One region of the Serratia sp. PL7 genome, then DNA from elsewhere that is predicted to be linked to it. Evidence: riboswitches for the same ligand, from Rfam matches in the RefSeq annotation. Region 1 holds a riboswitch; each other region holds the start of a gene.
What was found. A riboswitch is a leader RNA that binds a small molecule or an ion and turns the genes downstream of it on or off. The one in region 1 is predicted to bind manganese.
Positions count from the first base shown of each region.

Region 2: another riboswitch for manganese. It lies ahead of N6G83_RS51430 (sodium:calcium antiporter); the one in region 1 lies ahead of mntP (manganese efflux pump MntP).
Region 3: another riboswitch for manganese. It lies ahead of mntP (manganese efflux pump MntP); the one in region 1 lies ahead of mntP (manganese efflux pump MntP).

Region 1 is NZ_CAMFLB010000008.1:221,657-226,022, forward strand. It holds gene N6G83_RS28710 (PTS mannose transporter subunit IID) at 1-778, shown strand, start outside; gene N6G83_RS28715 (DUF986 family protein) at 834-1,292, shown strand; yybP-ykoY riboswitch at 1,509-1,689, shown strand; gene mntP (manganese efflux pump MntP) at 1,700-2,266, shown strand; gene rlmA (23S rRNA (guanine(745)-N(1))-methyltransferase) at 2,408-3,247, opposite strand; gene N6G83_RS28730 (polyphenol oxidase family protein) at 3,393-4,106, shown strand; gene cspE (transcription antiterminator/RNA stability regulator CspE) at 4,172-4,366, opposite strand, start outside.
Region 2 is NZ_CAMFLB010000041.1:27,688-32,053, forward strand. It holds gene N6G83_RS51425 (SWIM zinc finger family protein) at 1-1,006, shown strand, start outside; yybP-ykoY riboswitch at 1,040-1,166, shown strand; gene N6G83_RS51430 (sodium:calcium antiporter) at 1,287-2,303, shown strand; gene N6G83_RS51435 (dihydrofolate reductase family protein) at 2,400-2,936, opposite strand; gene N6G83_RS51440 (hypothetical protein) at 3,036-4,214, opposite strand.
Region 3 is NZ_CAMFLB010000001.1:799,974-804,339, forward strand. It holds gene cspE (transcription antiterminator/RNA stability regulator CspE) at 1-76, shown strand, start outside; gene pgeF (peptidoglycan editing factor PgeF) at 129-845, opposite strand; gene rlmA (23S rRNA (guanine(745)-N(1))-methyltransferase) at 1,007-1,825, shown strand; gene mntP (manganese efflux pump MntP) at 1,887-2,456, opposite strand; yybP-ykoY riboswitch at 2,464-2,651, opposite strand; gene N6G83_RS03810 (DUF986 family protein) at 2,870-3,328, opposite strand; gene N6G83_RS03815 (PTS mannose transporter subunit IID) at 3,379-4,221, opposite strand; gene N6G83_RS03820 (PTS mannose/fructose/sorbose transporter subunit IIC) at 4,237-4,366, opposite strand, start outside.

The DNA.
Region 1 (4,366 bases):
CAACCTGTTCCAGGGTTCATGGAACTTCGAACGTATGCAGGCGCTAGGTTTTTGCTTCTCCATGGTGCCGGTGATCCGTCGCCTGTACCCAGACAATAACGACGAACGCAAGCAGGCAATCAAACGCCATCTTGAGTTCTTCAATACGCAACCGTTCGTCGCAGCGCCAATCCTTGGCGTTACCATGGCGATGGAAGAACAGCGTGCCAACGGCGCACCGATCGACGATGCGGCCATCAACGGCATCAAAGTAGGTCTGATGGGGCCACTGGCCGGCGTAGGTGACCCGATATTCTGGGGTACCGTTCGCCCGGTATTTGCCGCATTGGGTGCGGGTATTGCCATGAGTGGCAGCCTGCTCGGCCCACTATTGTTCTTCGTGATGTTTAACCTGGTGCGCCTGTTGGTTCGTTACTACGGTGTCGCCTACGGCTATCGCAAAGGGGTCGATATCGTTAGCGATATGGGCGGTGGTTTCCTGCAAAAACTGACGGAAGGGGCGTCCATCCTCGGCCTGTTTGTCATGGGGGCCCTGGTTAACAAGTGGACGCACGTCAATATCCCGCTGGTGGTGTCGAAAATTACCGACCAAACCGGGCAAACCCACGTAACCACGGTACAAACCATCCTTGATCAGCTGATGCCTGGCTTGGTACCGCTGCTGCTGACCTTCGGTTGTATGTGGTTGCTGCGCCGGAAGGTCAACGCGCTGTGGATCATCATCGGCTTCTTCGCCATCGGTATCTTCGGTTATTGGATTGGTCTGTTAGGTCTGTAATAGCAATTGATAGCCGGGGGGCAACCCCCGGTTTTTTTATTTATGGAGTGGTGAGATGTCGCTGACCGATGGCGTAATACTGATTTTTATTCTGCTGATGCTGGCGTATGCGCTGTATGACGAGTTCGGCATGAACCTGCTGAAAGGCAAAACGCTGTTAAAGGTGCAGCTCAAGCGGGGTAACCGTCTGGACTGCCTGATTTTCGTCGGTCTGATTGCTATTCTGCTCTACCGCAACCTGGTCGAGCAGGGAGCGCCGATAACCACCTACCTGCTAATTTCCCTGGCGTTGATTGCGGTATATATCTCCTATATCCGTTGGCCCAAGATGTTGTTTAAAGCCACCGGCTTCTTCTATGCAAATGCGTTTATTGACTATCGACGCATCAAATCCATGAATTTATCCGAAGATGGCATTCTGGTTATCGACTTAGAACAGCGTCGGTTATTAATCCAGGTTACGCACCTGGATGACCTGGAAAAAATCTATAATTTTTTCCTTGAAAATAAATGAGTTAAACAACCCCACTCCATACTGATTAATTGACAATAATTTTTTTGGGTAATTAATCAGCATGGCTGGTGTTTTTTCTGCTTATTATTTCCACACCTTTGATGCAACTATCGCCATTATTCCCCTCAATAAACACGCTAATGAAAATAAGTCTCAATTTCACCCAATACCCAGTGAAATTAAACGTTGTCCGCAGCAAAAATATTATGGTATGGTTGCGCCGTCATTGGGGAGTAGCCGGTTTCTGGGGAGTCATAACCAGAAACGCCCGTATCAACATACTCGTTTCGTCAGCGAAACGTGGTGCGGGCAGCCAGGTAGGTTGGCGAGACCATAGGCACGTAACTCCGTCGTAAGGTTGGGGGTGGGTTACGTGTATATGGAGCCACCCGGCCGAGACTATTTCAATGAACCTTTCCGCAACTCTTATCCTGGCTTTTGGCATGTCTATGGACGCGTTTGCCGCGTCGATCGGCAAAGGTGCCACTCTGCATCAACCGCGTTTTCGCGAAGCTATCCGTACCGGTCTGATCTTTGGCATCATTGAAGCCATTACCCCGCTGATCGGCTGGGGCATAGGTCTGTTTGCCAGCCAATACATCATGGAATGGGATCACTGGGTCGCCTTTAGCCTGCTGTTTATCCTTGGCACACGCATGATCGTTGAAGGGGTGAAAAACAAACCGGAAGAAGAGAAAGTCAATCGTCATGGTTTTTGGGTGCTGGTTGCTACGGCCATTGCCACCAGTCTGGATGCGATGGCAATCGGCGTAGGTCTGGCATTCCTGCAGGTTAATATCCTGCATACCGCGATGGCGATAGGTATGGCGACCATGATCATGGCCACGCTGGGGATGATGGTTGGCCGGTTTATCGGCCCGCTGTTGGGCAAGCGCGCGGAAATTCTTGGCGGCGTGGTGTTGATCGGGATTGGCTTTAATATCCTGCTGGAGCACTTGGGCTACCTGGCTTAATCTCTGGCGACGAAGCATACTCCCTCACCCTCTCCCCAAGGAGAGGGAACCGATCGAGTTCGTTGATCTTTTTGCGTAATACCTCAACTTTCTTGCTTTTACACCCTAGTTTTCGAAGCTACTCTGGCCAGCTCCCTCGCCCTATGGGAGAGGGTTGGGGTGAGGGGCGACCCGGCGGTATAAGCGGATAGCGAAATCCGTCTCACAGGCAAAGGTCGCCATGTCTAGCAAACCTTGCTGCACCTCCGGCGAAGCGCGCCAGGCAAACGGCGTCATCTGCAACAGATTGGCAGCCTGCTCACCCGGCAGCGCCATCGGATAAGCCAGTGACTCGGCCAAATCACAGCTGAAGCCCTCAAGCTGCTCATCATGCTCCGCATGCAATTGAACCTCCTGATAAACCTGCTGTTTTAGCTGATAAAGGTGACGCGGCCCCGGTGACACCGTCACAACCACCCCACCCGGCTTGACTACCCGCGCCAATTCCTCGGCTTTACAGGGTGCATAGATACGTAACACCGCATCGAGCGACGCGTCGGCAAACGGTAGGCGATGGCTGGAAGCCACGCAGAAAGAGACCGCCGGGTAGCGTTTGGCCGCCGAGCGAATCGCCACCTTGGCGACATCCAGGCCATACACCGCCACAATCCGCTCCTGAGACAAGCTTGCAGCCACGGCGGCCGTGTAATAGCCTTCACCACAACCAATATCCAGCAGTGCCTGTGGTTCAATAGGCAAGGTGTTGGCTAACAGTTCGGCCACCCGCTGTTGCAACGGCTGGTAGTAGCCGCCGTCAAGAAATGCGCGGCGGGCCTGCATCATCTCGGCACTGTCACCCGGCTGTTTAGAACGCTTGTGTTGCACCGGCATTAAGTTGACGTACCCTTCTTTGGCACGGTCGAATTGATGGTTATTTTCGCAACGCCACTGTTGGTTTGCGAAATCAAGCGGTTGGAAGCACAGGGGGCACTGATAAGACATGGATGAGATCCCAGAGAGAGATGGCGCGGGTAGTCTAAAGAAGGCTGGTGTACGATGCAAGGCGGATGCCCATCTGCCACTAGCCAAGTAATCCAAAAGCTGGCTACACTGGATATCTCCTCTCAGCCACAGGCAAAGACGTTCTATGACCGACTATTCCCCGCTGCTCAGCGGCGTTCCTGGCATCGCTCATGGCTTTGGCAATAAAGGTGCCCTTCTGCCAACGCCGTTACAACCCTTTCGCAATACGCTGCCTGAGAAAAAACAGGTACACGGTATTCGCATAGTCGATATCCATCAGGCGGGCCAGCAATGCGGTGAAGCCGATGGCTTCTTTACCCGTGAACCAGGGATCTTGATCAGCGTATTAACCGCAGACTGCCTGCCGGTGATTTTCAGCCGTAAAGACGGTCGCGCCATTGCTGCGGTACATGCGGGCTGGCGCGGCCTGCTGGATGGCATTTTGGAGCAAATGGCCAAACGCATCGGCCAGGGGGACGATACCGCCAACTGGGTGGCCTCCATCGGCCCCGCTGCGGGCGCTTGCTGCTATCAGGTTAACCAGGAGCTGGTCGAACAGTTTCAACGGACGCTGCCCTTGCCAGCAGAGCTGATCAGCCCGACCTGCCGCCATCTGGATCTGGCAGCCATCGCCGTAAACAAGCTCAATGCCTTGGGATTCGCCGCGGTCGATCACGCAGGCTCTTGCACCATCTGCACGCTCAACAGCGACCCACGGCAGCCGCAGCGCTTTAAATACACCAGTTATCGCCGCAACAGCCATCGCCGAGCGCAAGATCCCAACCATCCGGGGATTAAAGGCCGTAATCAGTATTCCGGCATCATCATCACCGGGTGACATTCACCGATGCCAGAAACGAAAAAACCCGCACTAAGGCGGGTTTTTTGTTCAGCTGACGCTGATTAGATTGCAGTAACGTTTACTGCAGATGGGCCTTTCTGGCCATCTTGAATTTCGAACTCAACGTTCTGGCCTTCAGCCAGGGTTTTGAAGCCGTTACCCTGGATTGCAGAGAAGTGTACGAATACGTCTTTGCTGCCGTCAGCCGGGGTGATGAAACCGAAACCTTTAGACTCGTTGAACCACTTAACTTGACC
Region 2 (4,366 bases), on a different contig from region 1:
ACTGGTTTCACTCGGTGCGCGTTATTGGGCAGACGAGCAGCAGGAAGGGGTGGATCTGATCTATACCGACCCGGACTCCCAAGCGCTGATGGTGATCGAACGCCAGTGGCCTAGAAATAGCGATCCACAAGGCGTGGCGACGCCGATAGGCAGCCGCAGGATTGCCGGCCACCCGGTAAAAAAACTGGCGGCCTGCCAGGTGATCACCAATGCCGCCAAACGCCGGGCAAACGGAGCGTTGGACATTGCCAGCGGTAAGCAATATACCAGCGTATTGCCGCTCTCTGCCCGTGCGTGGGAGCTGCTGGGGGAACCGCTCAGGCAGCCTGATGCGGCAGCGCTGAAGCGTCATCTCCAGCAGGCATTGCCGGATTTTGTACGCCCGAGACAGCCGATCGAACAGCTGCATATTTTACCGGTTAGCGAGGTGCTCGACTGGTGCTGGGACCCGGCCTTGCAGTGCTTGCAGCTTGAACTCTTAAGCGGAGAGGCGGGTAATGATAATTTGGTGACAGTGTCACTAAATTACGATAGTGCTGCCCCTCAGGCTATCGAGGTATTGGCCAGGGCAATGCTCACGCCAGCAACTCCGCCGCGGTTGATTTCAGGCAGGGTGAAGATCGCGTCAGGCAAACTGATTATCGAGCCGTTAGCCGTCGCCAGTGACACCCAGATTTTCTCGCTGTGTGCCGATGAGGCTGAGCCTTTCCCGATGGAGCGCCAGGCCGATCTGCAACAGCGCTCAGGCATGCAACAAGCGTTGGCAGACACCGAAACGTTACTGGCTCAGTGGTTACAGCAGGGGATCCGGCATCAAGGAGGGCGCGGGATTGAGCGGGTGGAAATGTTAGCCGAGGCGCTAAATGGCTATGGCCTGGTGCAGCTGTCTGCATGGTTAAACGAGTTACCCGAGCGTATTCGCTCCAATAACCACACGCAATTAGTCCAGCGGTTGATGACGATTTATCAAACGCTGCGCCTGGTGAAAGGCCGGCAGAGTAATTGACTTTGACAGCGCCATGACAGTTCGACTAAGCTTGCCCCACTCATTTGGGGAGTAGCCTTCCTTCATCATGAAGGAGGATGTGTCAACATACTCAGCAATTTGCTGTGGCACATCCGTCTATCAGATTGGCGAGACCATAGGGGTAATATTTCTTTTGGATTGGACGAGGAATATTACACCATGGTTTGCTACGTCCAGTCGGTATTTCCATTATGTCTCTTTTTGCTGCTTTACCCTCAACTAACCTCACCCAAAAGCCTGGCGAATTGAGGGCTAAAGGATGACGCTGTCATTTTTCCAACTCGCAATATCTTTAGTCGTCATATTGATTGCCTCCGAAATTTTCACCAATGCCCTGGAGCACCTTGGCGAAAGGTTGAAGATCTCTGAAGGGGTAACCGGTTCGCTTTTTGCCGCCATTGGCACCGCCTTACCTGAAACCATGGTGCCCATTTTGGCCCTGGTTGCCGGTACGTCAGCGGCTAATGTTAACGAAGAGATTGGCGTAGGGGCGATATTGGGCGCGCCGCTGATGCTGTCTACGCTGTCGATCTTTTTGATGGCGCTGGCCGTGGTAAGACGGCGGGGGGTTAACGGGTCAATCACCCCAGAGCCTACGGGGTTTATACGGGATACGCGTTTCTTCCTGATGGCTTTTGTGTTAGCCGCAATCGCCTTGTTCATTCCTGTGGAAATGAAAGTCGCCAGGATGGGTGTCAGCGTTTTGTTAGTCTTGCTCTATGTCACCTATATTGTAAAAACCTTACACGCTTCGAAAAAACTAGTGGCTGAAGGCAATGGAACTGCGGCAGATAACGTCATGTTCTTATCCCGAGTGGGGTTGCCCACCACGCTATTTACCATCATCCTGCAAACCTTAATGGGTTTGGGCGTATTGGTAGCAGGGGCTTTAGGTTTTATAGACGGTGTTGCCGCAGTATCGGAAAAGCTTGGCATCTCGGTGTTATTGCTGTCATTGATTATCATTCCTATAGCTACCGAATTGCCAGAGAAGGTGAACAGCATTCTGTGGATACGTAAAGGAAAGGATACCCTGGCATTAGGCAATATTACCGGCGCAATGGTTTTCCAAGGCACGATATTACCCGCCATCGGTATATTATTGACGCCATGGCAGCCCCGGCATGAAGTGTTGATCGGGGTATTTATTACGCTTTCATCGGCATTTTGGCTGTGGATCAATGCCAGAAACAAAAAGCTGAAAGTGTGGATGTTATTTATTAATGGGGCTTTTTATTTCGCTTATATTCTCGCCTCAATATTATTGAGCCGCTAACGGTATCAATAGCCTCACGGCGATAAATTATACTGACAAACGTAAACTGCAGGATGGCGCTCCACTATAACCATCCTGCATGGTGACTAAGCGTCACTATTTTCTTATAGATAACACGGTTTCTAGCGCACCACTTTGTAAAAATCTGTTCGTCACTGGTGTCACAACCACACTACGGTTGACGGGTAGGATCTTGATCCCTTCCCCCAGGAATACGGGAATGGTTGTGATATATAATTGGTCTAACTCCCCAGCATCGGCGAAAAATGCAGCGGACTTACCTCCTCCAACAACCCAAACATCCTTACCTTTTGCCGCCAGTTTTGCATGCCTGGCAATATCATTAGCATTCCCACTCACTTTACTTATGCCTGTGCCTTGCGGTATTGCCAGATCCTGACTTGTCAAAATGAACGCCGGAACATCTTTATAAGGCCAGTCGCCATGGGCATTTTCCATTATCCAGCTGTATGTTTTTCCTCCCATAATCACCGCGCCAATACTCTGGTAGAAGTCATCATAAGGTGTAGCATCATCGCCTAAGATAAAATTAGTCAGCCAGTCAAGCTCATGATCCTGGGTGGCAATGTAGCCATCCATAGATGCTGCAACATAATAAATTAACTTCGACATTCTATATCCTTAATTTGCTGATTGAGCCTGTCGGGAGCAGCAGGTTCGTTACTTTCGCTTCTTCAACTGCTGGGTAGCGAATTTCACCACTTTGTTCATCTAGGATGCAGGCAGGGCTGGATTCTGGGCAACCTCTTGCCTCAACGGCTCAAATGGGCACTGGTTGAATAAGCGGAGGATCGCTACCGGGGTCAAAGGGTTGAGTGCCAGTGAACGGTTAAACTGAAACAGGCTGTTGGCAGTGTCGTACAAATTGGTTTCAGAAGCCGGAAATTCAGAATAGCCAAAGGTGCGGAACGGCGGCGTTTTATCACGCACTTGAGGATAGTTATCTGCGAGTTGTTCAGCCCAACGAGAAAAAATTGGCCAATCTATGACGTTATCTTCCGCCAGTGCGGCCATACCGGCAAAGCTATCCTCAGTAAACACATAGGGATGCTGCGCCAGCTTTTGCCATACGAGTCGGGCGCCTGTGCTCGGATTTGGATTAAGGAAAAACTGCCGGTTATGAGCCAGCCTGCTCAGGATAAACAGATCCATCGATTGGCTAAGCTGGGTCAATATATGACTGGAAATGGCGCGTTCCGCCAGCTCACCGCTAACCCAGACATTGGCGTCGTCCAGTAGCTCCATCATCAACATTTCATCGTCATGATAGCGGGAAACCAGTCGACACCTTACCAAATGAGAAGGATCTTTGGTCAGTGACTGCAATAGGGCTTGAGAGGGATTAACCAGCCGGAAAATCATATTTTCACGCACGGTTTCATCCGGATGATAAATAGCAATATTTGCCCAGCACGCTGGCCATACCGGATTGGCTGCCAACTTATCAAGAATGGGGCCAACGGGATCCAGAAAATAGTCTGAGTAAACTTTGTCCGCAGCCCGGTCATGGTCTGCTCGTGAAGCCATTGGTCGGCTGGCAAGCCCCACAACCAGCGTTGGATAGTGGGAACTCAATGCCTCCCAAGCCAATGTTTCGCTGGCATATTGCCATGGCTGCCAACGCCAGACCAACTCTGGCCATATCATGCAGGGCACGATAAAAGGGTGTTTGCTTTGCTGCGCCACCTGAATTTTCATATCCAGCGACAATGCGGGTAGCACATCGAGCAGAACCTGAGTGGCGGTATCTTGCGCATTAGCGACGGCTTTTAAAAAACGATCCGGGAACGCTGCCCACCCGTGTTCAATCAGCAGGGCCGAAAAATCTGGCGCATTAAGGATCTTACTGACGGTGTTACTACGGGCTTGGCTTAAGTCTGAAATGTCCATGGATCGCTGCTTTTGATTATTCCATCTGTGGGGAAATACTATCCGATCGGGGATGTGGTGACTAGACGGGGGGCTGCATTATCCCTAACCCCAAAGCCGGAACGAGTTCGCTACCAGGGGCTGGGAGGCAAATTTCACCACGTTGTTCATCC
Region 3 (4,366 bases), on a different contig from region 1:
TGAAGGCCAGAACGTTGAGTTCGAAATCCAAGATGGCCAGAAAGGCCCATCTGCAGTAAACGTTACTGCTATCTAATCAGCGTCAGCTGTACAAAAAGCCCGCCTTCGCGCGGGCTTTTTCGTTTCCGTCATCCGGCGGCGATGACGATGCCTGCGTACTGGTTGCGGCCTTTGATCCCCGGATGCGTCGGATCCTGCGCGCGCCGATGGCTGTTGCGGCGATAGCTGGTGTATTTGAAGCGCTGCGGCCGCTGCGGGTCGACGTCCGGCGTGCAGATGGTGCAACTGCCGGCGCGGTCAACGGCGGCGAAACCGAGCGCCGTCAGCTTGTATTCGGCAATTGCGGCCAGATCCAGATGCCGGTAATGCGGGCTGATCAGCGTGGCGGGCAGCGGCAGGCGCTGTTTAAAATTCTCCACCAGCGCTTCATCGACTTCGTAGCAGCATGGGCCGGCGGCGGGGCCGATAGACACCACCCAATCGGCGGTGTCGCCATCTTGGCGAATGCGGGACGCCATCTGCTCCAGAATGCCGTCCAGTAACCCGCGCCAGCCGGCGTGTACCGCCGCGATAGCGCCACCGTCGCGGCGGCTGAACAGCACCGGCAGACAGTCCGCCGTCAGTACGCTGATCAGAATGCCGGGCTGGCGAGTGTAGAAACCATCGGCCTCGCCGCACGCCTGCGCCGGTTGCAGCACGTCGACGATGCGGGTGCCGTGTACCTGCTTTTTTTCCGGCAGCGTGGCGCTGTAGGGCAGTAGATGCCCTGGCAGCAGCGCGAGTTTGCTGCCGAAGCCGTGCTGAATGTGAGGCACCGCATCGAGCAGCGCGGAACGATCGCTCATAAGTTATGTTCACCTGCGTGAGAAAACAGACTCTCAGTGTAGCCAGCTTTTTCCCCGCTTGGCCAGGTGTTGTTGGCGGCGAAAGCGAGTGGGGATGCGCCTTGCATCAAACCGGCGCCTTCTTTAGACTAGCCGCGCCCTGTCTCTCTGGAAGCCCATTCATGTCTTATCAATGTCCCCTGTGTCATCAATCGCTGCATTTTTCATCACAACACTGGCGTTGTGGCGGCAATCATCAGTTCGATCAGGCCAAAGAGGGCTACGTCAATCTGCTGCCGGTACAGCACAAGCGATCGAAGCAGCCGGGAGACAGCGCGGAAATGATGCAGGCGCGGCGAGCGTTTCTCGACGGTGGATATTATCAGCCGTTGCAAGAGCAGGTGGCCGAGTGGCTGGATTTGGCGCTGGCGGCCGATGCTGGCGCGTTGTTGGACATAGGCTGTGGGGAAGGGTATTACACTGCCGCGGTGGCCGCCAGGCTGGCCCAGGAGCGCAATATGGCGGTCAATGGGCTGGATGTCGCCAAGGTGGCGATCCGCTACGCCGCTAAACGTTATCCGGCGGTCTCGTTCTGCGTCGCTTCCAGTCACCGTTTGCCGTTCGCCGATGGTGCGTTGGATGCGGTCTTGCGCATTTATGCACCTTGCAAGGCGGAGGAGCTGGCACGGGTAGTGAAGCCGGGCGGCGTGGTGCTGACGGTGTCGCCGGGCCCGCGTCATCTGTACCAGCTGAAAGAGCAGGTGTACCAGCAGGTGCAGCTGCATGCCGAACAGGATGAACAGTTCGCCGGATTCGACTGCGAGCGCAAAGAGGCGCTGGCCTATACGATGACCCTACCGGGCACGCAGGCCGCCAATCTGCTGCAGATGACGCCGTTCGCCTGGCGCGCCACGCCGGAGGTGCAACAGCGGTTGGCCGAGAGCGGCGAGTTTGTGTGCGAGACGGACTTCGTGCTGGCGTTGTACCGACGTCGCGCTTAAGGGGCCTTGAACTCAAAAACAAAAAAACCTGCCGCGGCAGGTTTTTTTCAAAGCGAGCGCTTCAGGCCAGGTAGCCGAGGTGCTCCAGCAGAATGTTGACGCCGATACCGATCAGCACCACGCCGCCGAGGATTTCGGCGCGCTTGCCCAGCAGCGGGCCGATAAAGCGGCCGATCATCATGCCTAGCGTCGCCATGATCATGGTGGCGCAGCCGATGGCCATCGCGGTATGCACGATGTTCACCTGCAGGAAAGCCAGACCGACGCCGATGGCCATCGCGTCGAGGCTGGTGGCGATGGCGGTGGCGACCAGCAACCAGAAACCATGACGTTTGACCTTCTCTTCTTCATCGGGCTTGTTACGTACCCCTTCGACGATCATGCGCATGCCGAGAATGAACAGCAGCGAGAAGGCGACCCAGTGGTCCCATTCCATGATGTATTGACTGGCGAACAGGCCGATGGCCCAACCGATGAGCGGGGTGATCGCTTCGACCACGCCGAAGATCAGGCCGGTGCGGATCGCTTCGCGGAAACGGGGTTGATGCAAGCTGGCACCTTTGCCGATCGACGCGGCGAAAGCATCCATGGACATGCCAAAAGCGAGAATAAGCGTTGCTGAAAGGTTCATGTGAAATAGCCTCGGCCGGGTGGCTCCATATACACGTAACCCACCCCCAACCAAACGACGGAGTTACGTGTCTATGGTCTCGCCAACCTTACCTGGCTGCCCGCACCACGTTTCTTACGGCGAAACGAGTATGTTGATACGGGCGTTTCTGGCTTTTTATTCTCCAGAAACCGGCTACTCCCCAATGACGGCGCAACCATATCATATTATTTCCGCCACGGACAACCTTATTCTATGGCAATGTTTGTTCTTAATTGAGACTCGTTTTCATTAATCTAATTTCATGCGGGAATATAATGTAGCCAGGGGTAACAATGTTGCAGAAATAATAGTCAGAAAGGAGATTGCGCTGCCGATTAATTACCCACAAGCAGCGCAAGGTTTGAGCTAAAATAACGTTAATTTTTCTTTATTTATTGATTATCAACAAAAAAGTGGTAAATCTTCTCCAGGTCGTCCAGGTGGGTCACCTGAACCAACAGCCGGCGCTGTTCCAGGTCGACGGCCAGAATGCCGTCCTCCGATAAATTCATGGCTTTAATGCGGTTATATTCGACAAACACATTGGCGAAGAAAAAACCGTGCGCTTTAAACACCATCTTGGGAGCGCGAATATAAGAAATATAGATGGCGAGCAACGCCAAAGAAATAAGCAGATAGGTGGTTAATACCGCACCGTTGTCGGTGACATTGCGGTAAATCAGAATGGCGATCAGGCCGACGAAAATCAGGCTGTCGAGGCGGTGGCGGCGTTTAAGCGGTACTTTGAGCCGCGTTTTACCTTTCAGCAGATCCATGCCGAATTCGTCGTACAGCGAATACAGCAACAGCAGGGCGATAAACAGCATCAGTACGGCGTCGGTCAGTGACATCTCTTGCTCCATAAAAAAGCCGGGGGTTGCCCCCCGGCCGTTTCGAACGATTACAGGCCCAGCAGGCCAATCCAATAGCCAAAGATACCGATGACGAAGAAGCCGATGATGATCCACAGCGCGTTGACTTTCTTGCGCAGCAGCCACATACAGGCGAAGGTCAGCAGCAACGGCACCAGGCCCGGCATCAGCTGGTCGAGGATGGTCTGCACCGTGGTGACGTTGGTATGCCCGGTCTGGTCGGTTATCTTGGACACCACTAGCGGGATATTCACGTGCGTCCACTTGTTGACCAGCGCCCCCATGACAAACAGGCCGAGAATGGACGCTCCTTCCGTCAGTTTCTGCAGGAAGCCGCCGCCCATGTCGTTGACGATATCGACCCCTTTACGGTAACCGTAGGCCACGCCGTAGTAGCGGGTCAGCAGGCGCACCAGGTTGAACAGCACGAAGAACAGGATCGGTCCAAGCAGGCTGCCGCTCATGGCGATGCCCGCCCCAAGCGCGGCGAACACCGGTCGCACGGTGCCCCAGAAGATCGGGTCACCGACGCCCGCTAAAGGCCCCATCAAACCGACCTTGATGCCGTTGATTGCGGCGTCATCGATCGGCGCGCCGTTGGCGCGTTGCTCTTCCATCGCCATGGTCACACCGAGCACCGGCGCCGCCACGTAAGGGTGGGTGTTGAAGAACTCCAGGTGACGCTTGATCGCCTGTTTGCGATCGTCATTGTTTTCCGGATACAGGCGGCGGATCACCGGCACCATCGAGAAGCAAAAACCCAGCGCCTGCATGCGTTCGAAGTTCCATGAACCCTGGAACAGGTTCGAACGCAGGAATACGCCGCGAATATCGGCCGGCGTGAGTTTCTTTTGAGCAGTTGTATCAACCATTTCTCTCACCTATTCCTAGTCGAGTTCGTTATCGAGATCGTTCGCGTTAGCCGGGCCGGCCTGTACAACTTGAGACTTGTTGTATTTCGGGCTGAGCTGGATATACAGCACGGCCATCACCACGCCAATGACGCCGAGCGCCACC